4 regions of the Bifidobacterium intestinale genome follow, and region 1 is predicted to be linked to each of the others. Evidence: riboswitches for the same ligand, from Rfam matches in the RefSeq annotation. Region 1 holds a riboswitch; each other region holds the start of a gene.
What was found. A riboswitch is a leader RNA that binds a small molecule or an ion and turns the genes downstream of it on or off. The one in region 1 is predicted to bind thiamine pyrophosphate.
Positions count from the first base shown of each region.

Region 2: it holds a riboswitch for thiamine pyrophosphate, as region 1 does, so the genes downstream of both, thiC (phosphomethylpyrimidine synthase ThiC) here and thiM (hydroxyethylthiazole kinase) in region 1, are expected to answer to the same signal.
Region 3: it holds a riboswitch for thiamine pyrophosphate, as region 1 does, so the genes downstream of both, NBH13_RS01350 (solute carrier family 23 protein) here and thiM (hydroxyethylthiazole kinase) in region 1, are expected to answer to the same signal.
Region 4: it holds a riboswitch for thiamine pyrophosphate, as region 1 does, so the genes downstream of both, tenA (thiaminase II) here and thiM (hydroxyethylthiazole kinase) in region 1, are expected to answer to the same signal.

Region 1 is NZ_JAMOKR010000004.1:167,504-174,892, reverse strand. Features, by position in the region: gene NBH13_RS06685 (LacI family DNA-binding transcriptional regulator) at 37-1,080, opposite strand; gene NBH13_RS06680 (thiamine-binding protein) at 1,186-1,551, opposite strand; gene thiD (bifunctional hydroxymethylpyrimidine kinase/phosphomethylpyrimidine kinase) at 1,619-2,461, opposite strand; gene thiM (hydroxyethylthiazole kinase) at 2,577-3,446, opposite strand; TPP riboswitch at 3,437-3,545, opposite strand; gene NBH13_RS06665 (glycine--tRNA ligase) at 3,955-5,430, shown strand; gene dusB (tRNA dihydrouridine synthase DusB) at 5,460-6,689, shown strand; gene ftsZ (cell division protein FtsZ) at 6,864-7,389, shown strand, end outside.
Region 2 is NZ_JAMOKR010000001.1:292,127-299,515, reverse strand. Features, by position in the region: gene pyrE (orotate phosphoribosyltransferase) at 1-624, shown strand, start outside; gene NBH13_RS01260 (LysR family transcriptional regulator) at 756-1,679, opposite strand; gene thiC (phosphomethylpyrimidine synthase ThiC) at 1,897-4,539, opposite strand; TPP riboswitch at 4,742-4,844, opposite strand; gene NBH13_RS01250 (GNAT family N-acetyltransferase) at 5,020-5,583, shown strand; gene NBH13_RS01245 (sugar O-acetyltransferase) at 5,808-6,446, shown strand; gene NBH13_RS01240 (autorepressor SdpR family transcription factor) at 6,590-6,880, shown strand; gene NBH13_RS01235 (SdpI family protein) at 6,892-7,389, shown strand, end outside.
Region 3 is NZ_JAMOKR010000001.1:320,634-328,022, reverse strand. Features, by position in the region: gene NBH13_RS01365 (SDR family oxidoreductase) at 1-556, opposite strand, end outside; gene NBH13_RS01360 (acyl-CoA reductase) at 572-2,074, opposite strand; gene NBH13_RS01355 (LuxE/PaaK family acyltransferase) at 2,071-3,186, opposite strand; gene NBH13_RS01350 (solute carrier family 23 protein) at 3,246-4,595, opposite strand; TPP riboswitch at 4,661-4,762, opposite strand; gene gltB (glutamate synthase large subunit) at 4,989-7,389, shown strand, end outside.
Region 4 is NZ_JAMOKR010000001.1:73,944-81,332, reverse strand. Features, by position in the region: gene NBH13_RS00290 (ATP-binding cassette domain-containing protein) at 1-562, shown strand, start outside; gene NBH13_RS00285 (pyridoxal phosphate-dependent aminotransferase) at 642-1,805, opposite strand; gene ppgK (polyphosphate--glucose phosphotransferase) at 1,964-2,731, opposite strand; gene NBH13_RS00275 (glycosyltransferase family 2 protein) at 2,975-3,988, opposite strand; TPP riboswitch at 4,105-4,215, shown strand; gene tenA (thiaminase II) at 4,301-4,975, shown strand; gene NBH13_RS00265 (YhbY family RNA-binding protein) at 5,101-5,406, opposite strand; gene NBH13_RS00260 (hypothetical protein) at 5,438-5,623, opposite strand; gene NBH13_RS00255 (energy-coupling factor transporter ATPase) at 5,703-7,389, opposite strand, start outside.

The sequences.
Region 1 (7,389 bases):
CGAAAGACCTTCTTGCATGATCTCAAATCAAGGAAATCAGCTTCGGACTGAACCCTTTTCTATCAGCGCGCAATGAATTTTCGCGGGGATCGGCGAATCCAACGGTGGTAGGGTAGCGGTGGTGCTCGGCCAGAATGAGCAGTCGACGGGCTTGCGTTCGATCAGCGAAATCAGCTTGCAGGCGGCCCAATAACCCATCTCATAGTGGGGCAGCTCCACTGTAGTCAACTGCGGTTCCAGCGTTTCGGCAAACACGCGGTGGTTGTCGACGCCAACGATGGAAATATCCTTGCCGACAGTCAGTCCACGGCGTGCCGCGCATTCGTACACATACCACGCGCGCGCATCGTTGAAGCAGAAGAAACCGTCGGGATTGCGTTCGTCGAACAGCTTGTCGACGGCACGCAACGCCGGGCCATTATTGAGTACATTGCATACCAACGAAGGATCGTAGGTAAAACCGGAATCCTGCAACGCTGCCTGATATCCGGCAAAACGACCATCCTGCGCAATCATGTTTTCCGAACATCCGATATAGGCGATCCTCTCGCAATCGGCTTGAATCAGCCGTTTTGTGGCATCGTAGGCGATTTGGAATTCGTCTGGCTCGATGCTGGGGATCTGGTTGTCGGCATCGGTGGCATCCACCATCACCACCGGATAATCGTCGAGGGATGCGGGCACGGTTGCAATGCGGTTCGACATCTTCGAATAGAAGAAACCATCCACGCCATACCGTTTCAATGTGGCGATTTCATTCTCTTCGCTTGCCTTGCCATCGGTGCTGACCGTGATGATCATATACCCGTAGGTGCTTGCCGCATCCTGCGCACCCAGAATGATGCCGCCTGCATACGGGGTGGTGGCGACTTCCTCGCTGATGAAGCCGAGAATTCGTGTGCGGCAAGTGCGTAGGCTGCGCGCCAGAGGATTGACCGTGTAGCCGAGTTCGTCAGCCTTCTCACGTATGAGTGCGGCCAACGGGGCTTTCACACGTCCCTCATCTCTGCCGTTAAGTACCAAGGAAACGGTGGAAATGGACACCCCTGCCGCTTCGGCAATTTCCTTCATCGTAGTCATGATCGCTACACTATACCTGAATCAATAAGAAAAGCGCGCCATTTCTTATAGATGACGCGCTTTTCGATTTTTTTTTTACGACGATATAACAGTCTATTGCCGGATTTATTCCGACAGGATTTCATCCACAAGCGCCTGCTTGGCGTGAATCTGACCTTCGAAACCCGGACGAATATCGAGACGGATCACCACGTCGGTGCGATAGCCTTGGCCAGCCAGCTTCAGGGTGGCGTCACGAATCACCTTGAGCACGTCGTCGATATCGCCTTCGATGTTGGTGAACATGGCGTTGGTTTCGCTCGGCAATCCGGATTGGCGGATCACGTCGACCGCCTGCGCCACGTACGTGGACTTTTCAGGGCTTGCTCCAGCGGGGGAAATGGCGACTGCGGCAAGCGTGTTGATATACGGCTTGCCTGTTTCCGGATTGATCGGCACTTCCTGCTTTTCCGCATTGCGATCAAGGGTCATGTTCGTTCCTTTCGTTGCGTTCCTATCGACTTGATATGGCTTGGATTGGATGGTGCGAATTTGGCTGTCAGCGCCATTTCCAAGCGTGATCCATCGGTCCGGATCCGTGACCGAGGTCAAGCTGTGCCTCCAGGGCTCCCGTCAGATACAGTTTTGCCCTGTCGACGGCTTCCGGCAATGTTTCGCCAAGCGCCAGATGCGACGCGATCGCCGAAGACAGCGTGCATCCGGTGCCATGCGTGTTCGGATTGTTGATACGACGCGCGCGGAACCAAGTGACTTTACCGTTCGGCTCAACGAGCACATCACTGGCATCCTGCGTACCATGACCGCCCTTGACGAGCACCGCGCAGCCGAAATGGCCGGCGAGCATATGGCCTGCAGTCACCATGTCGTTCTCGCTGGAGATGCTCTCGCCATTCTCGTAGTCGATCGCGTCGGCACCCTGTTCGACGGCCAGCTCGCACAGCGCCTGGGTTTCCGGCATATTCGGCGTGATGACGGTGGCCAGCGGGAACAGCTTGGAAGTCAGTGCCGCAATCGCGTCATCTTCGATAAGCTTCGCGCCGGACGTTGCCACCATTACCGGATCAAGCACAATATTCGTGGCACCATGCGCAATCAGACGGTCGGCGATCACGTTGATGAGCTCCACGCTCGACACCATGCCAATCTTCACGGCGACCGGCGGAATATCTTCAAATACTGCGTCGATTTGCGCGGCGAGCATTTCCGGAGGAGTGTTCGTGACCATAGTCACGCCTGTGGTGTTCTGCGCGGTCAGTGCAGCGATGGCGGTCATGCCGAACACGCCATTGGCGATCATGGTTTTCAAATCCGCCTGAATGCCGGCACCACCGGAGGAATCCGATCCCGCGATGCTCAATACCGGTGGCAATGTGCTGGTCATGAATGACTCCTTACTTGCTCTTGCTTACTTGTGATCTGAAGTTTTGAAATACTCCGCATACGCAATTGCCGAACCCTGCATAACATGCCGCATAGTGTGCAGGGTTCGGCAAAGTCTAGTCGACGATGATTTCGGAGGCGGCGACTTCCTCGGCTGTGACGTTCCAAAGCGCGTCAAGCAGCGCTACTTGGAAGGACCCCGGGCCTGAAGATTTCGCTTCGGCGATTTCGGAAGCCCTGTTGTACAGCAGTGAAGCGGAAATCGCAGCTACCAACGGTTCCGCTACGGCCAAGTATGTTGCGGTAACGCCGCCAAGTGAGCAGCCGGCGCCGGTGATCTTCGTCATCATCGCGCTGCCGCCTGGCAGACGGAACACATGCTCGCCGTTGGTCACCAGATCGACCGCTCCGGAAACGGCCACCGCACCAGCACCGGTGGGGGAGTGTTTGGCAAGATGACGAGCCACTCGTTTGGCTGCGTCAACAGCTGCATCGACCTCGTCCACAGCCTCCGCGCCTGCCGGACGCGTGCCGGGAACGGTGGAATCGTTTTGTGCAAGACCCCACATCGCATCGAGTGCGATGATCTCGCTCGCATTGCCGCGCACGATGGTCGGCGGATAGGTGCGGAACGATTCGAGAACGGCGGTACGGGTTTTTCCGATGCCCGCGGCGACCGGGTCAAGCACCCACGTCTTGCCGTTCTTGTGTAGTTTGTAGGCGATTTCCGGCAGCGCATCTTTGAAGAACGGCAGCAACGTGCCCACATTGATGTAGTTCGATCCTGCGATTTCCGCGGTGTCGATTACATCGTCCGGTAGAAAGCTCATGGCGGCAGTGCCTCCGGCGGCAAGCTGCGCGTTGGCCACAAGATTCATCGTGACGAAATTGGTGAACGACTGCGCCAAAGGCGTGGTCGTTCGTACGTTGTTGACTGCCTGTGCAATCTGTTCACGCAACGTTGCCGAAAACGAGTTATCGCTCATTGTCTGCTCCCTACGTTGGTCCTAACCAACAGGTTCAAAGGGTCAGGCATTCGCCTATCTCAGCTCCCACTTTCGTCGGAAGCCCCCCTGCATGTACATAACGTATCCAACCTATACAAAGGCCCTGACACTGTACTACTGACGTGGATGCCTTGCTCGAGGTGATTCACATCTGTGGTTATGATCCAGCTTAAACAGCAGATAATTACATAGTTATTGTTGTTTAGATTCTGCTAAACCATGGATATGTAAATATGTGTATGGGGTTTGTACGGAGGCTTCTCGCTTATATATGGCAGTCCTCTCCGAAGAAAAGCCATATCGGGGGTGTGAAAATGGCCGGTTTGACTATTTGACCTACCATATATAAGCGAGAAACCTCATGTCGAGATGTGGAATCTGCCATACGCAGGCGAGATACGACCCAATTGGGTGGCGTTCTGTCACCGCGTGAAGGTAGGCTTTGCGCTTGTAAAGACCCCAAACCGTTCAAACCAGAAGGTGCATTGTGGCTGTATCCAAACTCGATGAAGTCGTATCCCTCGCCAAGCGTCGTGGCTTTGTTTTCCCCGCCGGTGAAATCTACGGTGGAACCCGTTCCGCGTGGGATTACGGTCCGCTCGGCGTTGCGCTGAAAGACAATATCAAGCGCGAATGGTGGCGTTCCATGGTCGTCACCCGTGGCGACGTGGTGGGCGTTGACACGTCCATTATTCTTCCGCCGGCTGTGTGGGTGGCTTCCGGCCACGTGTCCGTGTTCAACGATCCGCTGATCGAATGCCTCAACTGCCACAAGCGCCACCGTGCGGATAAGCTTGAGGAATCCTATGCCGAAAAGCATGGCGACAAGCTGCCGGAAAACGGTCTCAAGGATATTGTGTGCCCGGATTGTGGCACCCGTGGCAACTGGACTGAACCGCGCGACTTCAACATGATGCTGCGCACCCACCTCGGACCGGTCGAAGACGAGAATTCGCTGCACTACCTGCGTCCGGAAACCGCGCAGGGCATTTTCGTGGACTTCAAGAACGTGATGACCTCTTCTCGTTCCAAGCCGCCGTTCGGCATCGCCAACATGGGCAAGTCCTTCCGTAATGAAATCACCCCGGGCAACTTCATCTTCCGTACCCGCGAGTTCGAACAGATGGAAATGGAATTCTTCGTGGCTCCGGGTACCGATGAGGAATGGCACCAGTACTGGATCGACGCACGCACCCAGTGGTACATCGATCTTGGCGTGAAACCGGAGAACCTGCGCCACTATGAGCATCCGAAGGAGAAGCTGGCCCACTATTCGAAGCGTACCGTCGACATTGAATACAAGTTCGGCTTCCAAGGATCCGATTGGGGTGAACTCGAAGGTGTGGCCAACCGTACTGACTTCGACCTTTCTGCACATGCCAAGCATTCCGGCGAGGACCTGAGCTACTTCAACCAGGCCACCGGCGAAAAGTACGTGCCGTACGTCATCGAGCCGGCCGCAGGCCTGACCCGCTCTCTCATGGCCTTCCTTGTTGATGCTTACGACGTTGACGAGGCGCCGAACACCAAGGGCGGCGTCGACAAGCGTACCGTGCTTCGTCTTGATCCGCGCCTGGCTCCGGTCAAGGCCGCAGTGCTGCCGTTGAGCAAGAAGCCGGAGCTGCAGACCGTGGCACATGATCTGGCAGCCGACCTGCGTCAGCACGATTGGATGATCGACTACGACGAGGCCGGTGCGATCGGTCGTCGCTACCGTCGCGAAGACGAAATCGGCACCCCGCTGTGCATCACCGTCGACTTCGATACGCTCGACGATCAGGCCGTCACCATTCGTGAACGTGACACCATGCAGCAGGAGCGCGTCGCACTCGACAAGGTGGCCGATTACGTGTCTGCACGCATTGGCGAGAAGCATGTGCGCTACCCGCAGGTACCGGTCGAGATGGGCGGCGAGGCTTGGCCTGAGTCCGTCAAGATCGCCGAAGCCGGTGGCTTGTACTAAAACTGGTTACTGGTTACCATAGCGTTCTTATGCCAGATAGCATTGTGACTGCTTACGAGGAATCCGACGTGCTCGACCCGCGTACCGACGCGGTGAGGCCGTCGGTTCCTCCGGTTATTAAGCCTGTTGATTTAGGGTCGGTGCATGTTGAGACGCCGGTGGTGCTTTCGCCTATGGCGGGAGTGACCAACTGGCCGTTCCGCGTGATTTGCGAAAGCTACGGGCCTGACGGTCTGTACGTAGCTGAAATGATCACCGCGCGCGCGTTGGTTGCCCGCAATCCCAAAGCATTGCGGTTGTGTCATTTCGCTCCAAGCGAGAAGATTCGCTCGCTGCAACTGTATGGCGTGAATCCAGCAATCGTGGAACAGGCTGCGAAAATCGTCATCGACGAAAACATGGCCGACCACGTCGATCTGAATTTCGGATGCCCCGTACCCAAAGTGACCAGGCGTGGCGGCGGTTCGGCGTTGCCGTGGAAGACGGATCTGTTCCGTGAGATTATCCAACGCGTGGTCAAGGTCTGTGATGCGGCCAATGTGCCTGTTACGGCGAAGATTCGTGTCGGCATCGACCACGAGCATGAGACGTTCCTTGAAGCCGGGCATATCGCGCAGGAGGAAGGTTGCAGGGCCGTTACCCTGCATGCGCGTACCACCGCCGAATATTACGGTGGGCATTCCGACTGGAGCAGAATCGGTGAACTGGTCGAAGCGCTAGATATTCCAGTGTTCGGCAACGGTGACATTTGGGGTGCGAACGATGCGCTTGCCATGGTTGCCGAAACCGGTTGCGCTGGTGTTGCGATCGGCCGTGGCTGTCAAGGCAGGCCGTGGCTGTTTGCCGATATCAAGAACGCGTTCGCCGGCAGCGACAAGCGTGTCGACCCTACATTGGGAGACGTGTGCCGTGTGGTTGAACGCCATGCGGAACTGTTGACCGAATTTTATGATGGCGACGAGCAGATGGCCGTGCATGATCTGCGTAAGCATATCGCGTGGTATCTCAAGGGATTCCCCGTTGGAGGCTCCACCCGTCGCGCTTTCATGGAATGTGAAAATCTTGAGGATGTCAGAACCGAAATAGGCAAGCTGGATCCCGACACCCGTTTCCCCGAACGAGTGGTCGACAAGCCAAGGGGGCGCGTGCGCTTCGCAAAGAAAGTGCATTTGCCTTACGGATGGTTGGAATCACGGGAAACGACGCATGATGAACGTCAGGCGCTGTTCGGCGATGATCCTATGGATGCCAGTTATTGAACATGACATGCTGATGTGGTTAAATCGTGTGGGGCGCCGAAAGAGGGTACATCTGAGGCGAAATGAACACGTTAGCAATAAAAAGTGAAAAAACGTCGTTACACACGGCGAAAAGCGCGCGTATTACGGCGTGTCTGCGATAAAGTTGTGCGTAAACGCGAGTGACAGGAGACTATGGTGAGCGAGATTGCCCAGACTGACAATTTCAACGACAAGACGAATATCAAGGTTGTCGGTGTTGGTGGAGCTGGCGGTAATGCCGTCAATCGCATGATTGCCGAGGGTCTTCAAAGTGTTGAATTTATTGCGATCAATACCGACGCGAAGGATCTGATGCGTTCCGACGCTGATGTCAAGATCTCCTTGAACGATGCCACCAGCCGTGGTCTTGGCGCCGGTGCCGACCCGGAGAAGGGCGCTAAAGCCGCTCAGGATCATCAGTCTGATATCGAGGAATCGCTCAAGGGCGCCGATATGGTGTTCGTGACCTGCGGTGAGGGTGGTGGCACCGGTACCGGCGCAAGCCCGATCGTAGCTCGTGCCGCACACCAGCAGGGTGCGTTGACCATTGCGGTGGTTACCCGTCCGTTCGGCTTTGAAGGTCCCCAGCGTGCGGCTTCCGCAGCACTTGGCATTGAGAATCTGCGCAAGGAAGTCGATGCACTGATTGTGATTCCGAACGATCGACTGCTTGAGCTTT
Region 2 (7,389 bases), on a different contig from region 1:
ACGCTTAAGTCCGGCCGCAAGTCACCGTATTTCATCAATGCCGGCGCATTCAACGACGGACGTAAGATCGCCACGCTCGGCGCCTTCTACGCGGAGAAGATCGCTGCGGAAATCGAAGCAGGCAATCTGCCGAACGACATCGACACCATTTTCGGTCCTGCCTACAAGGGCATTCCGCTGGGCGTCTCCACCGCGATCGCTCTGACTTCCGACCACGGTATGGAAGTCGGCTACACCTTCGACCGCAAGGAGAAGAAGGATCATGGCGACGGCGGCATGATGGTCGGCACCCAGCTGACCGACGGCATGAAGGTGCTGCTCGTCGACGATGTGATGACCGCAGGCACCGCAGTACGCGAGGTCATTCCCAAGCTCAAGGCCGAAGCGAATGTTGAGGTTGTCGGCTTGGTGCTTTCCGTGGATCGTATGGAAAAGACCAAGAATTCCGACACGTCCGCGGTGAAGGCCGTCGAAGCAGAGTTCGGCTTCCCGGTGTTCGCCATCGCCAACGTGCGTGAGATCTTCGAGGCCGGACAGCATATCGAAACCGCTGACGGTACCGCGTACGTGACCGACGAGATCAAGGCTGCTGCCGACGCCTATCTGGAGCAGTATGGCGCCTGAATTCTATAGGTGAATCGTATAGGCGAATCCTATAGTCGAGCACATAAAAAAGTGCCTCGCACCAATCGAAAGCATCGGTGTGAGGCACTTTTCATATCTCATATCAGAGTGCATCCGGTCGATCAGTGCATTCAGTCGATAAGATTGTATCCATGGTCGGTCACCACCGACTTGAGCTTCTCCAAATAGTTTTCCGCGGCCTTCGACAGCTTCGCGCGCTCGTTCGTGATCCAGCCGACCAACATGGTCTCATCGGTGTCAAGCGGCACGGTCACGATTTTCTCATTGTTGAGATCGCCGTTGTCAATGCCGGTGCACACGGTGTAGCCGTTCAGACCGATGATGAAGTTCAGAATCGTCGCACGGTCGGTCACGTTGATCTGCTTGGGGGAGTATTCCGGCCAGACCGCCTCTTCGGCGAAGAAGAAGCTGCCTTCCTCGCCCTGCTCGTACTGGATGAACGGGAACGGCTTCAAGTCGTCCATCGTGACTTTTTTCTTGCCAGCCAGCGGATTGTTGCGCGAAATGAACACATGCAATGGAGCACGGAACAGTGGATGGAATTCCAAATGCTTTTCACGCAACATCTTGCCGATCACGTCTTTATTGAAATCGGACAGGTAGATGATGCCGATTTCGGAAAGCATGTTCGCCACTTGGTTGATGATGTCTTTGGTGCGCGTCTCACGAATGGTGAACTCGTATTCGTCGGATTTGATGGAGTTGATCATTTCCACGAACGCTTCGACGGCGAATATGTAATGCTGTGTGGACACGGAGCACAGCTGCTTGCGTGGCTTCGCGTTCTTGTAACGTTCTTCGAGCAGTGACGCCTGATCGAGCACCTGGCGCGCGTAGGTGAGGAATTCCGCTCCGTCCACGGTCAAGGCGATGCCTTGCGACGAGCGGGTGAAGATTTCGATGCCAAGCTCGTTTTCGAGTTCCTTCACAGACGAGCTCAACGCGGGCTGTGACACGTATAATTCGTGCGAGGCTTCGTTCATGGAACCGCATTCCACGATTTTCACAATATATTTCAGCTGAAGAAGAGTCATAAACTCAGGTTAGAGCCATGTGCTGACCGTGGGGGAGTGCTTATACCCTCTTGTCTGGATAGTGGACTGCCGACCGCAGCGAATCAACAACAGTGCCGGCAGCATGTCAATGTCAATAATCGAATAAGCGGGATTGCCGGCCTTCTTAAAAAGCTGACAATCCCGCTTATTGCAACCGATTACCGTTCAGCCTTACCGATTCGGCTTGCTGATCAGCCTACTGATACAGATGGCCTCCCTGTTCGCGGAAACGCTCGCTCATTTCCTGCATGCCGGCGGCAATGGTTTGTGCGTCGGCCACAAGCTTCTCTTGTGATTCGGCATTGCCGAACTTTTTGCGAATATTCTGACTGATGGCCATGGAGCAGAACTTCGGACCGCACATCGAACAGAAATGCGCCATTTTCGCAGGCTCGGCCGGCAAAGTATCATCATGGAACGCGATGGCGGTGTCCGGATCGTAGCTCAGGTTGAACTGGTCAAGCCAACGGAATTCGAAGCGTGCCTTGCTTATGGCATTGTCACGGTCGATGGCATGCGGATGATGCTTGGCGATATCAGCCGCATGGCAGGCGATCTTGTATGCGATCACACCTTGCTTCACATCGTCCTTGTTCGGCAATCCAAGATGTTCCTTCGGCGTCACATAACACAGCATTGCAGTGCCATAGCGGGCGATTTCCACACCGCCGATCGCCGACGTGATGTGGTCGTAGCCGGGAGCGGTGTCAGTGGTGAGCGGTCCAAGCGTATAGAACGGCGCATCCTTGCAGATCGCCTTCTCCATTTCGATGTTCATGCGCACGGTGTCGAACGGAATATGGCCAGGTCCTTCGATCATCACCTGCACGTCGTGTTCCCATGCGCGCTGGGTAAGCTCGCCCAAAGTCATCAGTTCGGCGAACTGTGCCGCATCGTTCGCATCGGCAAGCGATCCCGGACGAAGTCCATCACCCAGTGAGAACGCCACATCGTATTTGGCGAAGATTTCACACAATTCGTCGAAATGCGTATACAGGAAGCTTTCCTGATGATGCTGCAAACACCATTCAGCCATAATCGAACCGCCACGCGAAACGATGCCCGTCATGCGGTTCGCCGTCAATGGCACGAAACGCAGCAGCACACCGGCATGAATCGTCATATAGTCCACACCCTGCTCGCACTGCTCGATCACCGTGTCGCGGAACAGTTCCCAGCTGAGCTTGGAAGCGTCATCCTCCACCTTTTCGAGTGCCTGATACATTGGCACGGTGCCGATCGGCACGGGGGAGTTGCGTAGAATCCATTCACGCGTAGTGTGAATGTCGTTGCCGGTAGACAGATCCATTACGGTGTCAGCACCCCACTTGGTGGCCCACGTGAGCTTCTCCACCTCCTCGTCAATAGACGAAGTGACCGCCGAATTGCCCATATTGGCGTTGAGCTTGGTAAGGAACTTCGAGCCGATGATCATGGGCTCAGCCTCAGGATGGTTGATATTGCAAGGCATGACGGCACGTCCTGCGGCCAGTTCGCTGCGCACCAGTTCCACGCTGCAATGCTCGCGTTCCGCTACATAGCGCATTTCCGGCGTGATGATGTTGTGGCGCGCGTACCACATTTGCGTCACCGGATGATCCTTGGCCTTCATCGGCTTATGCTGGCGGCCGCGCCATTCCTTGGAAGCCTTGCCACGCTTGATGGCGCGTTTGCCGTCATCTTCCAGATTGCGTCGACGTCCCTCGTATTCTTCGACGTCACCGCGGTCAAGAATCCAATCCAAACGCAGGGGAGCGAGTCCCTCTTTCGGATCGCATTTCGGTCCTTCGGTGTTGTAGTCCTTGAATGGCGCGTTCGGTCCGACGCCAGGAGTGTCAGACAGTTTGATTTCGGTGTATGGCACTTCCAGATCGTAGGAGCCGAATTCGTTTTCGAAATGTACCGGCGTGGTTTTGCGGATATGCGCTTTGTCGCGCTGTTTGGAATCGCGTGCGGCAATGTCGACGCGCTGCTGCTTGGCGAGCTTGGATGCGGCCTTGGCTTCCTTCGCATTGGTGAACTTCTTTTCACCGGATGCGCCGTCGGCTGCGTTGCTAGGGCTGATTTCCGCTGTGTTCTGGGCTTTCATGCGCGGTGCGTATCCGTGCTTCGTGTCGCCACGTACGGCTTTCCAACGCGTTACCATATCGCGGGTTGTGGCTTCCGGATCATCGGCTCCTGCAATCGCGGACACCACGAACCAGCCTGCCGCCTTTGAACGCGCCAGCATTTCCATATCATCTGCGGTCACGCCACCGCCTACCACTACCGGAAAACCACTGGCTGAACAAATGGTGTTGATCTGCTCTTTGTCAAGCGTGCGACCGGAACCGTCATTGCCGCCTACGGACGCTTCCGGCTTGGTGACGGAAACATGCAGCGGCGCCGCACCGATATAGTCGATGCAGCCATTGGGCAATTCGTTGATGAGTCTGACCAGGCTTTCTGTCTCCGCCGACAATCCCACGATGGCGTCTTCGCCGAGCAGCGTGCGGGCTTCACGCGGTTCCATATCGGTCTGTCCGATGTGCACGCCGTCAACCTTGATGCCTTTGCTGCGGGCCTGCCAGACCACATCCACGCGGTCGTCGATCACGAATGCCACGGAATCTGACTTGTTGTTGTCTTCGATGATTTGCGCGATATCACGCGCCATGTCGGTAAGGTCCTTCGCGTCGGCGTCTTTGGCGCGCAGTTGGATAAAGCTTGCGCCCCCGCGCAATGCGTCATCGATGACGTCGGTGATCGGTCGACCTTTGCAATCCTGTGGGCCTACCACAAAATAGGCGCTCAGGTCGAAGCTGTCTCGCATCGACGCATACGGATAATTGTTCATGATTCCCCCTTGATTATGCTGTTTTGGGTTGGGAAAATTTGATTCCGTCAGTAAATGGATACGCTGACATGCCTCGTATTCTTGGATACACGGGATAGAAAGCGAAATTACGCTTGATGATTTCGCGATGCAGGTTGTTTTGCCGACGCGTCTGTTGCGTTGACTTTTACGGATGCCGATTGACGCTGGAAATGCGTGTGCACGATGACGCTCATTCTTCGCTCCCTACGATGGTGTTAACCAACAGGTTCAAAGGGTCAGGCATTCGCCTATCTCAGCTCCGTTGAGGAGCCCCCCTGCTTTAGGTGTTGGCTACGAACCTACGCCCTGCACTGGACGTAGCCTTTCGCCGAAGCCCATAGGTGAGTCAGACCCGTCGTCACTTTCGCATGCATCGTCTTCATCCGTATCACGCCCCACCGCGCATCTCATGGCAAAACTCTCCTTGCAGGCTAAGCTATACCTCAGTTCAATGCATTGCGTATGAAAGAGGTTGACTACATGTTGGAGACGGAACGGCTGACATTGAGGGCTTGGACTGAAACAGATGCGGAAAGCTTGTACGTCTATGCGAAAGATCCGGATATCGGACCTATCGCGGGCTGGCCCGCACACCGATCGAAAGAAGAAAGTCTCAATACGATTCGTCATGTGCTCAATGGCAAGGAATGCTGCGCGATTTGCGAGCGCGGCAGCAATAACCCCATTGGCTCGATTGAGTTAAAGCTTAATGGTCATACGGGTATGACGGATCGTGATGATGAGTGTGAGTTGGGTTACTGGTTGGGCAAGCCTTTCTGGGGGAGGGGTTATATGCCGGAGGCAGCTAGGGAGATTATCCGTCATGGTTTTGTTGATCTTGGTATGAGTGCGATTTGGTGCGGTTATTATGATGGCAATCTGAAGTCGAAGCGGGTGCAGGAAAAGGTTGGTTTTGTCTATCATCACACGTGCGATGAGGTGTCGGTGCCTCTTATGCATGAGGTGCGTGTCGAGCATGTGAATATCCTTACCAAATCACGTTGGCAAATTTTGGCTGCCCGCTGATCGTGTCGGAAGCCAAGGCTGCAACAGGTTAACTGGCGATGTTTTGATGTGGTGATTGGGAGTTCAATGGCACTTACGGTCACACCGCCGAACATGCGAAATATTTCGCTAGCCGCAGACGATGATTGTGCAGAGGATTGCGAAAGGCATGCGGAATCACGGCATGAGTTGCGTTGAGTTCGTATATAATCGCAACGAGTGTGAATGACTGCAAGGAGGCTGCCATGACTGTGCCGCAACGAGTGCTTGACACTATGAATTCCGGATTGATCTATGCCTGCGATGACGAAGAGATGATCAAAGCGCAGCAGGAACAGATGGAACTACTGTACGACTTTAACGCGACCCGCCCCAGTCAAATGACGCAACGTATCGAAATTGCACGCCAACTGCTTGGCGAATTCGGCGAGGACGCCTATATCGAACCGCCGTTGCATGCCAATTGGGGATGCAACACGTATTTTGGTGCATATGCTTACGCCAATTTCAACCTCACGTTGGTTGATGATGGTGAAGTGCATATCGGCGAACATACCATGATCGGCCCGAACTGCACTATCGTTACCACCGGCCATCCGATTCGTCCTGACCTGCGCGAGAAGATCACACAGTATTCTCTGCCGGTCACCATCGGCCGCAATGTGTGGTTGGGTGCCAACGTTACCGTACTTCCTGGCGTCACTATTGGCGATAATTCGGTGATTGGTGCATGTTCGCTGGTTACCAAAGACATTCCCGCCAACGTGGTCGCATTCGGCCAGCCGTGCAAGGTGTATCGCGAAATCGGCGAACATGATGACGTCTACTATTGGCGTGACCGCATGATTAACCCGCCCTACGATCAGCGGCATTCGGTTGCATAGACATCATCGTCCTCCTTCATGAACTTATGATTCGTCAACCGTGGTAAACGCGCGGGCGTGAATATGTATGTCCGGAGCATATATTTAGATAATTGTCTAAATAAGAAAATATCTAAATATTCAGTATCGTAAAGGAGGAATGCATGGCAGGAGAGGGGTTCAAAGCGCTCTCCGATCCCACGCGACGGCGCATTTTGGAATTGCTGCGCGAACGTGACATGACGGCCGGTGAGCTCGCGGAACAATTCAACATGAGCAAACCATCGATCAGCCACCATCTGACCACGCTGAAAACCGCGGAACTGGTAACCGACGAACGGCACGGGCAAAACATCATCTACAGTCTCAACACCACGGTGATGCAGGATCTGATCGGATGGTTCATGGGGTTCATGGACGGCAATGAAAACAATAAGCAAACGGACGGTCAATAAAGGAGAATCTTATGTGCGGGAACAATCTGGATGATTCCAAAAAAGCTTTCGATAACAACATCAACAATGCTGAAAGCGTGAATAAGAATGATTCGAGGGAGAAGATCGCTCCAATCAGCCGCAACGTGTGCATTGCACTTGTTGTGCTGTGCTTGGTCAATGTTGCCGCACATCTTGCTTGCTACAGTCGACTTCCCGAAAACGTGCCGATTCATTGGGGTGCCGACGGTTCGGTCAATGGCTACGGTCCGAGAGCCATAACGTTGATTCTTGATATATTGCCGTTACTGTGCTTGGGACTTTTCCTCATCATCCCGAAGATGGATCCCAAGGGAGAAAGCTACATGAAGGCCAGCGGACTGTATCGTGGATTCGTCATCGCGTTCACGCTCATCATGTGCGGCATCACATGGTTCACCGAAGCCACCGCATTCGGCGTGATCCCAGCTACCGGTGGTCCTGTTGGGCTTATCGTTTGCGTGGTGCTGGGAGCGTTGTTCGTCGGCGTG
Region 3 (7,389 bases), on a different contig from region 1:
CCAGCGAGCGTGTGAGCCCGATGAGTGCGCCTTTGGCGGCTATGTAGTCGTGGTAGGGGACGATGGGGCTGTCGACGAGGTTGCTGGAGATGTTGACGATACGTCCCCATGATTGGCGTCGCATGTATGGCAGTGTGGCTGTGCAGGTGTTGTAGGTGCCTTTGAGGCATCCTTCGAGTTGGATTGCATAGTCGTTCCAGCCGGTGTTGTCGAAGGTACTGCGGTTGCGCGGGTCGAACGAGTAGTGACTGAGTGCGTTGTTGATGAGGATGTCGATGCTGCCGAAAGTGTTGGCTGTGGTTTGCGTGAGTTCGTTGACTTGGTCTAGGTCGGTCACGTCTGCCTTGCATACGATGATGCGTCCTTGCGCTGCGGCGTCGTGTTCGATATGTTGCATGGTCTGTTGCGCGCGTTCGTTGTTGCTTAGGTAGTCGATGGTCACGTTGGCGCCGAGTTGCGCGAGTCTTAGTGCGATTGCGGCGCCGATGCCTCGGCTTGCTCCGGTGACGATGGCTGTTTTGCCGGTGAGCGGTCGACTTGTGGGTTGCTGGTTCATGGGGTTTCCTTGGGATTATTCGTAGTCGATGTCGAAGGTGTCGGAATAACGGTCGGTGTTGCGTTCGATGTCGACGGCTCTGACAAGATCGAGGATGTTGAATCCGCCATCGTGGTGCCATCCGGATTTCGCACGGTTCATTTCGCCGATGGGACAGATGCGATCGATGCCGTATTCGCCCACGTGCTGCGCAAGCGTGAACAGTCTGGATGAGCTGGCGGCGATCGCGCAGGTTTGCAGCCAAACGCGATATGGTTTCAACGTTGGCAGCGCGTTTTCGAGCTGGTCCACGGCGACGAGGTTGATGGTGCGGTTGAGTGGGGTCGCCAATGAGGTGAGACTGTCGGTATTGGGGAAGTAGAGTACGGTCCAGTTGGTGCCTTGCGGCGATTCGATGACGAACGGCGCCTGTAGGTTGCTTTGGGCCACGGAACCGTCTGATGCCGGTGCCGCCATGAACAGCGCCTTCATTTCGGTTTCTGAACGCGCTCTGCGTATGGCGAGCGATTCTTCATCGGAGGGGGTGGATCTTGGATATTTGTGCTGCTGCGAGTCGAGTTCGCGGGCAAGCAGTTCGGCGGTTTGCGCGGGGGAGATGGCTCCGCCTCGTTCCACGAAGATGGTTTGCGGCGCCAAACAGCTTTGTTGGTCGTAGGTGGCCACGTCCACGGCCATGCGGTGCACGGTCTGCACATGCGTGTCCGCGCGCAATGCTTCGCGGCCAATCAGTGAGAAGCCAATGCGAGCACCATAGCTGAGGAACGGTTTGCCGGCGCCGACACGTGGACGGATGGCTTCGGTGGTGTGCGAAGAACCGTAGGCGATCACGGCGTTCGCTTCGCCGATCGCCATGTCTTCAAGTTCCACAGTGCCGCCGCGCCATGGCACCACGGCCAAAGCGTCAGCAAGATCCGGATCGATTTGCGCCAAGGAGCGCGCGAAGAGCACGGGCATCAGCGGCTCGTCGAACGAGGATTTGCCGATGATCGCGCTTTTCGTCAGCAAACTCATGGTCATGCTCCACACAGGAATGCCGGGAACATTGCTGGAGAACACGTGGAACGTCAGATCCGGTCCGTACAGGCGCGTGTATCCGCCGGACTTGTTCGGACGGTATTCATCCAGCATGCGCGGGCTCGACAGCTCATCGTCGAGAAAACGCAACAGCTCGCGTCTACGGAACATGCGCATGTAACGTTTCAACTCGATGCGCGTCATCGTCGGATCATAGCCGGTAATGGAGGGAATCAACGATTCGGCAAGCAGACGTCCCTCATAATCGGGATCCGTCCACAATGCCACAGCCTTACCGATAACATCCACAATGCGTTCGACGGAATATGCCGACAGTGCCTGCAGCCGATTACGACGTACCGTCCCGCACAAATCACGGATTATCTCCGCAGTGAGCACCGGATATCGTAACGTGACCTCACCATGATCGGTGATGATGTCGCGCGTTTCGAAATCCTGAAACACGAAACCGCGCGGCGCATGGAAAACATCGATGACGCTCATGCGTTCGCCGCCATCACCTCATCGACGGCGATGGAGCAGCCACGTGCCTCCGCACCCTTCGCACGACCATTGAGTTCGTAACCGGAAGCGGTGCGCACGCCAAGATCCTCCGTCAAAATCGCCAGGCAGGAATTCCAATTCGCCAAATCGTAATGCGCGATCACACCCTGCTTGCCGTCGGGAACAGGCATGAGGGTCGCCGGATCGAGAAACACGGAACGAACCCACGACGGCGTGGCCTTCAAATAATTCGACGAGCCATCCGTATAGTACGACAGCAGATTCTGATCGTAAATCTGTGAACTCAACTCCGTCATACCATACATGTTCACACAGTGCGTGCGCGCGACGCCGAACACTTCAGAGAACCTCGCATACAGGTCATCGACCGTCATATCGGTTTTTGTGCTCTTGAATCCACCGGTATCGAACACACGCGAATCCTTCGCCAACGCATAGGTCTTGCCCTGCTTGGCAAGATAGTCAAGCAGATACAGGTATGCGGACGAGGCACCCATCAGCATCACCGGCTCGCCATCGGCCACCGCCTGATTGAGGAATCTCTCCACGCCCGCGAAGTCCAAGCCATCCTCATGGAAGAAGAAGCCGCTGCCCTCGCTACCGCACCGCTCCACCGCACGCGTCAGATAACGGGCCAACGAACCATTATGATTCATCTCCCAAGCGGGGGAGAGCACTGCGATGCGTATACGCTCGCGGTCCGGCATGATGAAATGACGGAACGGGCCGATCATCGAAGCGTCCCACACCTCAAGATCAGGATGATAGTTGCGTCCACGCTGGCCAGGATGCGTGGTGCCGCTGGTCATAAACACGGCCTCGCACTCCGTCTCGGGAACCGAAGTGAGCGTCAGCATCTTGAACCCATCCACCGGCATCGGTGGAATATCCATCCAGCTGGACAACGTCTGCGGAGTCACCCTGCGAGACATGCAATACGCGTGATACTGCATGTTATGAGCGTACTGAAAAGCGAAAATCTGTCGTGCGAGTGCGTCGAACGCCTCATCCGGCGCGGTTTCGCATCCGTATTTTTCGATGAACTCAAGCACATCTGCCTTGACCTGCTGCGCTTCAGTGTTTAGCGACATCGATGTCATGATGCAATGTTCCTTTCCTATGTTGAATTTCGGTAACGGTTGGCCATGAATCAAGCTTGTGCCTGATCCCCGTTGTTGCCCACGCCTGTTTTGCGACGATTGATTAGATTCGGCAAATCGATCAGCAACGCTTTGAGAATCACCACGCAGAACGCGCCGACCAGAATCGAATTAGAGAAGAACACGTGAGCGCCGCCCTCAAGACCGCTCAATGCGTTCGGCAACGCGATACCCAACAGCAGTGACAAGCCGATGACTACTTGGGATCGGTCGTCCGGCTCTGCCTTGCGCAGTGTATTGAAGCCCGTACTGATCAGGCTCGCTGCAGCCGGAAGGAAAATGCCGCCGATTACAGGGGAGGGAATCAGCGACAACATCGCGCCGGCTTTCGGCACGAAACCAAGTGCCACAAACACCACACCGGCGATGATCACCGGCACGCGTGTGTGGGACTTGCCCTCATCCGTAACCTTCAGTAAAGCGACATTCTGTGGATATGCGGTAGTGGTGAAGCCACCGATCAGCGAAGAAATAGCGGAACCAGCCGCTTCGCCGGACAAACCATAACGAACCTGGCGATCCTCAAGCTTGACGCCTTGAATCTCGCTGGCCGCCTGATACACGCCAAGCGCTTCCATAATCGCAACCATATATGCGATGAAGAACGGTACAAAAACCGCAGCATCAAAATCAAAACCGCCATATGGCATGATCTGAGGAAGACCGAACCAAGGCTTGGACGCAACCCCGGAAAAATCCGCCATGCCAAACACTATGGAGAGCGAAGTGCCGACAACCAGCGCAATCAAATAGGAAAGCGCCCTGACCATGCCTTTGCCGAACTGGGAAAGCACCACCACCAACACGCAAGTCACCACAGACACGGCCAGCGTCTTCGGATCAGCGAACTCGTCATCGCCGGGAGCGCCGCCAAGAAACTCACTCAATGTGAAACTCGACAGCGAAACGCCCACCAGAAAAATAATCACGCCGGAAACCATCGGCGCAAATAGAAAACGCATCTTCTCAATCACACGAGTCAGACACAACACCAGAAAAATCAGCGAACTAACAAAAATCGACGTGCCAGCCGCAGCCAACGAACCGGCGGTACCAGCGGCAATCATCAACGCGTCAAACGCGGCAGACGGACCTTGCACAATCGGCAGACGCACCAATTTCGTGGCCTGAATCAACGTGACCAAACCGGACACGATGAAAATGGCGTTCACCATATTCGAAGACAAGGCCAACGGCAACCCAATGGCACCGGCCACAAATACCGGATCAAGCCACACATTAGACACCAACACATGCTGCAAGCCCAGCAAAACGTTCTTTGGAGTGAGCTTCTTCGAATCGGATCCGCTCTGAACGGACGGTTGCGACATGGCAGACATGCCAATTCCCTCTCTTCCTTACGGGGGCGACCAGTCTATGATCGCCGACACAGGGGAACGCATGTGCGCACTGTTCGTGACATTCCTACGCAGGCATTACCCTGATCAGGTATGAGGGTCCGGGCAAAGCCCGTCTCAGCCACATATCGACTCCCCCTGTGCTATTCGGACAGGCAACCAGCATAACGGCATGCGTCGATACTTGGATGAGTTGGCATGAGAGCCCAGTGCGTTGTGAATTCTCCACATTTCCTCAAGAAAATGTACCTTGACTTTTCTGGGTATTCGTTATATGGACACGGAAATATCCACGACACAAAGGCGCGCTATTCTAAACCGCGCATTAAAGAACCGCAAGACTTTTCTTGCCCAAAAACATTGAAGGTGGTTTCGGTGACTTTCCACACCCCGTTAGATCTCACGATCCATGATTCCCAAGGTATGTACGATCCCGGCGCCGAGCATGACGCCTGCGGCGTGGGTATGGTCACCACCCTCAACAAGCGCCCCGAACGCAAAATCGTCGACGACGCCATTGAAGTGCTCGTCAACCTCAACCACCGTGGCGCGGTCGGCGCCGAAGAAAACACCGGCGACGGCGCGGGCATCCTCATGAGCATGCCCGACGAATTCATGCGCGCCACCGCAGGCGTCGAACTACCCGAAGAAGGCCACTACGCCGCCGGCATCGCGTTCCTCGACCGAGACATCGCCACCTCCGGCCAACAAGAACAGGCCATCGCCAAAATCGTGCGCGAAGAAGGCCTCGAAGTACTCGCATGGCGCGTCGTACCCACCAACCCGGACGGACTCGGACTGCAGGCGCTCGCCAGCATGCCCGCGTTCAAGACGCTGGTCGTGGCCGACCCCGAAGGGCAGCTCGCCGGCATCGAACTGGACCGCAAGACGTTCCGCATCCGCAAGCGTGTGGAACACGAGGTGGGCATCTACTTCGCGTCCCTTTCCGCACGCACCATCACCTACAAGGGCATGCTCACCACCATGCAGCTCAAACCCTTCTTCCTGGACCTTTCCGATGAGCGCATGAAGGCGAAGATCGCCATCGTGCACTCCCGTTTCTCCACCAACACGTTCCCGAGCTGGCCGCTCGCACAGCCGTTCCGCCAGCTGGCTCACAACGGCGAGATCAACACCATCCAGGGTAACCGTAACTGGCTGTCCGCGCGAGAAGGCCGCCTGAGCTCCGAACTGCTTGGCGAATTCAAGCCGTTGCTGCCAATCGCGACCCCGGGCTACTCCGACTCCGGCACGTTCGACGAATGCCTCGAACTGCTGCACCTGTCCGGACGTTCCATGCCGCATGCCATCTCCATGATGTTGCCGCCGGCATGGGAGAAGAACGACCAGCTCGATCCCGACGTTAGGGCGTTCTACGAATACAACAACACACTGATCGAACCGTGGGACGGCCCCGCGCACATCATCTTCACCGACGGCACTCAGGTCGGCGCGTTGCTCGACCGCAACGGCTTCCGCCCCGGCCGCTGGCAGCTCACCGACGACGGTTACATCGTGCTCGCCTCCGAAACCGGCGTGCTTCCGGAGAACGCCGAGGAGCACATCGTGTCCAAGGGCCGCTTGGAGCCGGGCAAGATGTTCCTCGTCGACACCGATGAAGGCCGCATCATCCCCGACGAAGAAATCAAGAAGAACCTCGCTGCCCAGCATCCGTACCGCCAGTGGGTCGAAGGCAACACCGTCGAGATGAGCCAGCTGCCCAAGCGCGAGCACGTCAACCACTCCGGTCAGTCCGTGCAGCGCCGTCAGCGCGCCTTCGGCTACACCGAAGAGGACCTGAAGCTGCTGCTCGCCCCGATGGCCAACACCGGTAAGGAACCGCTCGGATCCATGGGCAACGACGCGCCTATGGCCGCGCTCTCTTCCCGCAGCCGCATGCTGTTCGACTACTTCACCCAGAAGTTCGCGCAGGTTACCAACCCGCCGCTCGACTGGGAACGCGAAAAGATCGTGACCTGCCTCGAATCCGCCATCGGTCCCGAGCCGAACCTGCTGGCCGATTCCGAACTGCACGCCAAGAAGATCCTCATTCCGTTGCCGGTGCTCAACTCCGACGAAATGGCGCAGCTCAAGCGCCTCGACCGCGCCAAGATCCTCGGCGGCTACTACAAGCCGTTCGTCGTCAAGGGTCTTTATCAGGTCGCAGGCGGCGGTAAGGCACTGAAGGAACGTCTTGAGGAAATCTTCCAGGAAGTCGATGAGGCCATCGCAAACGGGTCCAACTTCCTTGTGCTCTCCGACCGTGAATCCAACTACACGTGGGGACCGATTCCATCACTGCTGCTCACTTCCGCGGTGCAGCACCACCTGCTGCGCAGACACACGCGTACCCAGATCTCCATGGTCGTGGAGGCCGGCGATGTGCGCGAAATCCACCATGTCGCTCTGCTGATCGCCTACGGCGCGGCAGCAGTCAACCCGTATCTGGCGTTCGAATCCGTCGAAGACCTGTCCCGCAATGGGTATCTCAACGTCGATGCCGAAACCGCAGTGAAGAACCTGACCAACGCGCTGTCCACCGGCGTGCTCAAGATCATGGCCAAGATGGGCGTCTCCACCATCATGAGCTACCGTGGCGCGCAGTTGTTCGAAGCCATCGGCCTGAACAAGGACGTCATCGACAAATACTTCACCGGCACCACCTCCCGCGTCGGCGGCGTCGGACTCGACGAACTGGCCGAAGAGGTTGCCATTCGTCACCGTGTGGCCTACCCGTCGCAGTGGACCGCCCGTCCGCACCGCAACCTGCGCACCG
Region 4 (7,389 bases), on a different contig from region 1:
CATCGGCGCGAATGGCGTTGTATGCGATCCGTCGGTGAAGCGTGATCTGAAACGTATCGAGTCGATGATCGGTCGTGTTCGCCGCGAGGAGATTCCGAACAGTTATTACAAGGCGGATTCCATTCGTGAGGCGATTGATGAGCCGTTGAAGAAGCATAAGGTGCCGGAAAGCGAACGTCAGGCGATTATCGGCAATCTGTTCGCGCATTTTGATTTGGCTGCGGTCGCGCGCAAGCCTGCTTCCGCGTTGGATAGCGAGAAGCGCCATCTGCTGGCGATCGCTTCCGCATTGAGCTTCTCTCCCGCGGTGATTGTTGCCGACGAGCCGACCAAGGGTTTGGATGAGGTGGCGTCCGCGCATGTGGCGAAGGCCTTGTTCAGTTACGACAAGCAAGTGGTGTTCGCCACGCATGACACGGAACTGATCACTCGTGCGGAATATGCGATCGACCGCACACTGGTGGTCGACGACCATCAGGTTGTGTTCGACGGTGATCCACATGAGGCTGTCGCCTTTTACACAGATCTCATCCGAGCCAAATACGAGGCTTCCAAAGCCTGATTCATATTCCGATCGATCGTATTGTCCGAATGGCGTCGTTGTGCCGCTTTTGGCGTTAATTGCGGCACAACGGCACGATTCAAGCGATCATTGTGTTGACGGTGTCAAGCACCACTTGCACATTATGCCGGAATTCGTCGGATTCCGGCAGTAGCGAAATCGCAAGATAGCCGTTCGACGTCATATCAAAGAAGTAACCGGGTTGGCCTGAAATTCCATGGCGTTCGATCATGTCCAATACCAACTCGTTCTCGTCAAGTACGCTCGGCACGCGCAACAGCACGTTCCATCCGCCCTCGGCACGCAACACACTGACCATGCCGTTTTCGTCGGCGTCCAGCATGGCATGCAATGCGGTGAGATTGGCTTGCACGCGGTTTTTTATGCGCGTAGTCTGCGCTGGAGCCGTCTGCAGCATGAGGGGAATCTGTTTGGCGATGATTTCGCTCATCGGCAGATAGTCGTCGGCGATCACGTCGAGCCGGCGCTTGGCTTCTTCCACCTCTCCTGCCGGACCGGACACTTGGATCCAACCGACTTTGGCATGCGGCGCAGCCAAAGTTTTCGAAAACCCGTCCAATGCGAAAGTCAACGCACCCTTCTCCCCCGCAAGACGCGCGTTGCCGTCGAACGGTTCCAGATCGTAATCGTAGAACACTTCGTCGGCAATGATGGCCACCTCATGGTCGTGGCAAAGCCGCACGATGGCTTCACGTTCCGATGGTTTGACATATGAGCCAGTCGGATTATTGGGGTTAATGAGCACCAGTGCTCGGATACGTTCGCCTTCTTCACTTTCGAGTGCTTCGCGAAGCTCGGCCACGTCGATATACCAGGATCCGTCGAATCGCTGCTGGTATTCGATCATGTCGATGCATTCGAGTCGTGCAATCGATTCGATGAGCGGATAGCCGGGTTTCGGCGCGAGCACGGCATCGCCGGCATCGCACAGGAGCTTGATCAGCCACGAGTACGCTTCGGACGTTGAGCTCAGTATGTACAGGTCTTCGACGGCAACATCATTGCCTTGCCCTTGAAGGAATGCGGCCAGCGCTTCGCGCGCATACTGTTGGCCGCGTGGCTCGGCGCCGTATATGTCTGGCAGAAATTCCGGCGCGAGCGCATGCTTGGTTGGATTGGAGTCGTTGAGTTTGCCGAGCGTGATGCCGTTTGTTTTGGCTTCCGCTTCCGCTTTGGCGATGAAATTGGGCTCGCTGATATCGACTCTGGAGGAAAAACGCATGGTCTCCACCATACTCCTTGGGTTGCGCAAGTCGTTGCGTCAAGCAAGATGGTATGCTTTCGCCTCACAATCATTAATGAAATGGCGAGAGCCGCCCGACGATGAAATCGGACGGCTCTCGCTTATATGAAGGTTGGGAACCTTAATGGTTCACGGAATCACTTCTGCTTGGTGCTTGCGTAGTACGCGGCACCGATGATGCCAGCCTCATTGTGCAACTTGGCTGCAACGATCGGGGTCTTGATGTCGATGTACGGCAGGAACTTCTCGGACACGCGGGACACGCCGCCGCCGACGACGAACAGCTGCGGATCCAAGTAGAACTCCATCAGGGAATAGTACTTGGTCAGTCGCTTGGCCCACTTCTTGTAGCCCATATCAAGCTTTTCACGGATGGAGGATGCCGCATACTTTTCGGCGTCGCCCTTGCCCTTGAGCAGTTCCAGATGCCCAAGCTCGGTGTTCGGAATGAGTTCGCCGTTGAAGATTAGCGCGGTGCCGATACCGGTGCCCAGCGTGGTGGCGACAACCAGACCGTCCTGGCCCTTGGCTGCGCCGAACTGCTGTTCGGCAAGGCCGGCTGCGTCAGCGTCGTTCACCACGGTGACCGGACGGCCGCAAGCTTCGGAGAACACTTCGGTGACGTCCACGCCGACCCAGGACTGGTCCAGATTGGCCATGTAGCCGAGCTTCTCACCCACGTGGATCGGAGCCGGGAAGGCGATGCCAACCGGAGCGGATTCGGGAACCTCGAAATGCTCGAGCTGCTGGCGAACGATTTCACCAACGGCCTTCGGGGTGGAAACTTCCGGGGTAAGGATCTTCAGACGCGGTTCGGCAAACTCGCCCTTTTCGAGGTTAACCGGGGCTGCCTTAATGCCAGAGCCACCAATGTCAACGCCAAACGCCTGTGCAGTTTCAATCATCTTCGACCTCTCCTATCAAGGTACATAGTGGGTGTTATCGAACCGGTAAGCGCCATAGTAACTCGCCCCATGCCCCAAAACGCGCCGGAAAAGCACAAATGGTGAATACGATTGCATAATTTTTCGCAATGAAATGATTTATTCTGCAACTTTTTTTCTGCAAACGATTCGCCCCATGTCAATTCAACGCATCGACATGGGGCGAATAGTAAGAAAATGACCGTCTGAAAACGGTGCGACCCATCACTTGAGCGGCGGCATCGGCTTCCAATCCGGATCATGCAGCAGCTTGCGAGAATCCCACCAACCCTTGGCGATCTGCACCAAGCCGGTCTTCACATGCTCTCGGTCCACCATCACCAGACGGATGACTTCCTTGGCGGCGGTCAGCAGCGTACCCAGACCGAACATCAGCGGACGGTAATCGCCGAACGCCATGAAATAGCGCGCCATGTAGCCTCGGTTACGCATGATGTGGTAACGGTTCATGTCGGAGGTGGAGTTGAGCTGGCGTACGCCGGCGATATCCCAATTGCCGATTTCACGAGTGCGGCGCAGAATCACGTCGGGCACCACGATCGGGTTGGTGACTTTGCTGGCGCGATAGCCGTACATCGTGTCGTCCCAGTAGATGAAGAAACGCGGATCCGGCAAGCCGATCTGTTCGACGATGTTGCGGCGGAATAGCCCTCCTTCGAAACATAGGGTATCCATCACGCGGTAGCCGGGGCGTCCGAATGCGGCCGGAGCGATCGGATTGGGGATGCCGAGGGGAATGATGAAATCGTATTGCCAGTAGAACGGACCGCCATCATAGTCGTATCGACTGCCCTGGATCACATCATGACTGCCGGTCCACTTGGCGAGTCGTTCGATGGCTTCAGGCATCACGGCCACATCGTCGTCCATCACCCAGAACCATTCGGCTCCCAGCTCATATGCCTTCTTCACACCCGCGGAGAAGCCGCCTGCGCCGCCGAGGTTGTCGGATTGCGGCGCGTACACCACGCGACTTTCGTTGCCCGACTGGTCGGCGATGGTATTGCCCCACTGCGCGGTGACCGCTTCACGGAAATCGTCGACCATGCCTTGGGTCACGTCGCTGTGCTCGTTGTCCACGACGATGATGCGCCACGGCGCCACAGTGAGTTTTTCGATGGACTCGAACAGGGTGGCGAGCAGCTGCTGACGCTTGTACGTCACCACGACGATAGCCAGCTTTCCGATGGTGTTCTTCGCAACTTGCTTTTCAGTCATGCGTTCCATTCTTGCACTCGCCCTCAACCGAACATCGACGGCGTTCGCATCGTGCGGCACGATTCCATTCTGCGAACAGGTCCTTGCACATTTCGGGCGGCTTTGCCATAATGTACGGCGTAATGCAGGGGAACCCGTGTTTGTCGGGTTGAGATGGGCCAAGTGAGGTCTGAACCCTTTGAACCTGATGGCTAACACCAGCGTAGGGAGGCATGTCTAGTGACTGCTGTGACATCAAAAACCGATTTCGATTATGCGTTCGACGCCACCAAAGGCATCCAACGCAACAATCTTCCGCCGTTCGCGCAGCGCATGCGCAAGGCCGCTGACCTGGTTTGGGAGGAAGGCTACCAGCAGCCGTTCATCCGCGAGCTTGGCGAAGGTACACTGCAACGCGAACGTTTCGCCTTCTATCTGCTGCAGGATTTTCGTTATGTGAACGATTACGCCAGAGTGCACGCTCTGGGATTGGCTAAAACCACCGACCCTGAAATCATGGCGTTCATGCTCAAGGTGCAAAACGGCGCCCTGCAGGTGGAGACCGAAGTGCACCGTTCCTACTTGGCCAGCTATGGCATCACCGAAGAGCAGATGAACAATGTACGTCAGTCGGCCTTCGCGCGCGCCTACACGTCGAATATCCTTTCCATCGCCTACGGCAAGGACATTCTCGACATTCTTGTGGCCGTGCTGCCGTGCGCCTGGGTGTATGCGGATTATGGCTACCGTCTTGCCGCCGAGTTTGCCGACACGCTTGACGACAATCCGTACAAAAGCTGGGTCGACATGTATAAGACCGACGAATTCTGGCAGGATTCCGTATGGCTGCTCGATCATATCGAAAAGCTGGTAGCCGACGTGAGCGAGGAGCGCAAGCGCGAGCTGATTGACATTTTCGTGACCGGCGTGGAGAACGAGTACATGTTCTGGGCCAGCGCGTACGACATGCAGTACACGTGGAAGTCCGAATGGAATCAGGAGCGCTGACACCGCTCCATCGCATGTCTTCTTGACTTCCGATTGTTTATTTTCATTGCAATAGGGCGGATGCCTTCTGATTGGTTTTCAGAAAGCACCCGCCCTGTTATGTTTGGTCGCGTCAGTTTCCCGCTTTATTCGCGTACGAGACGAATATGCTCCACGTCATCGCGGTGGGAGCGGCGATAGAGCACGAAACGGTTGCCGATAACCTGTACGAGTTCCGCATTCAGTTCTTCGGCCAACCCCTCGCCTGCTTCCTTAGCCGTCAGTCCGGATCCATCGAGCACAGAGCATTTGATGAGCTCACGCTTTTCGATGGTCTCGTCCGCCTGCTTGATGGCGTTTTCGCTCAAATCGTTCTTGCCGACCTGGATGAGCGGATTGAGCTTGGTGGCCAGGCCGCGCAACTGCTTGACCTGCTTCTTGGTTAATGCCATAACTTGTTCCATTCCTATCTATGATGCTTGCTTAAGAGTAGCGTGAGGGCAGTAAAACCTTGCATATCACTCCTCCCGCGCCTTTGATGGCGTTCACACCGTTTTCGATGTTCCTGCGCGTGTTCAGACGTGCTTCTTCGGCGATTTCGTTTTCCAATGCGATCAATGGAGTGCCATGCCCGTCCGGGATGGCCAGCAGTGTCCCCGACGCGGGCATACGCGGTCCCGCCATCTTCCCCGCTGCAATTACGTCAAGCAATGCGACGCTCTCATAGCGGTACACCAGTGGATAATGCTCAGCATAGTCCAGCGATCAGAGCCAACGCGGCAATGTACGACACACCCACACCGACTACGGCGATGTCACGTTTGGCGATCCGCATGATTCGCCAGTGCGTGCGCATGATGCCTTCCTCGTAACATCGTGCGTCGAGTGCAAGGCTGAGATTATCGGCATGGCGTATCGCTCCTGCGAATACCGGAATGATAATGGCGGTCATCGCTTTGATCCGCTGCACGAATGTTCCCGTTTCAATGCTGCCGCCTCGGACTGATTGCGCATCCACAATGGCTTTCGCTTCGCTTCCCAACGTGGGCAGGAACCGCAATGCGAGGCTCATCACCAACGCGATCTCCTGCGCATGCATGCCTAATTTTGCGAAAGGTTTGAGCAACGCTTCGAATGCGTCGGTGATGGCCGTGGGCGTGGTGGTGGCAAGGAATACCGCTCCGACGATAATGACCACGACGAATCTGCAGGCGTACAGTATGGCGATACGCACACCGTCGTCGGTGATTGGAATCGGCCCGATGTTCGTAAGAACGTTGCCGGATCGGACGAAGAATATATTGAGCAGTCCGCAGAACACGAACAATGCGAGGAACACGTGAACCGATTTGAACAGTTGTTTCACGCCGATGCCTGATATCGCAACGATCATGCCGGTCAGCAGTGCGGCCACAAGCAACTGCCAGAAGGATCTGATGGCGAACGCGGAGAACATGATCGCCAACGCACTCACCATCTTCACGCGCGGGTCAAGCCGTTCCATAAAACTGCGGTTTTCACGGACGTCTCCCTTTGCACGTCCGGAGTCAATCGCGTGCGGATTCTTCGAACCTGCCGTTTCGGAAGTGCCATTGGCTTCGATATTTCGAGTAGCGACATTACCGTTTTGTCTGCGATCAAGCGCGATCACTCGATCTGCGAGCACGTCGATTTCCGTTTGTGAATGGGAAATGATGAGTACGGTGACGCCTTGTGCGTGGAGGGTTTGGATGAGATCGTGCACGCGGGTTGTAGCCGCCTCGTCAAGTCCTGCGGTCGGCTCGTCCATAATAAGGATCTGCGGTTGGCATGCGATGACGCCCGCTATGGCGGCAAGTCGTTGTTGTCCGCCGGAAAGGTCGAATGGCGAACGATCGGCAAGATGCTCGATATGCAGCAGCGTCATGGCTTGATTGACGCGTTCGGATACCTGCGTTTCGTCAAGATGTTGGTTGCGTGGTCCGTAGGCGATATCCTCGGCTACGGTTTCGGCGAAAAGCTGACGTTCGGGATGTTGCATGACGTAGCCGATGGTGGCGTGCAGTTTCTCACGGTCCGCACGTTTGAGCGACTGCATATTGCCGTTGGTGCGTTGGCGTGCGACAGGAATGGTATTGATGGTGATGTTGCCGGATTGCGGCTGGTCAAGCGCGCAGAGAAGACGCGCGAGGGTGGTTTTGCCTGCACCGTTATGCCCTGTGATGGCCACGGTTTCGCCCGCATTGATGGTTATGGAAAGCTTATCGAGCACAGGCTTGTTACTGTTTGGATATTGGTATGTCAGATTACGGATTTCAATGATTGGTACAGCCGATGCTGGCTTTGATGCGCCATTTGCGATATTGGATTTGGCAATTGGGTTGTCTTCTTGCGCTGTGTCTGATTCGTCCATTTCCGGAATACTTGCAGTATCACCGTGAGCGCTTTGCACGATA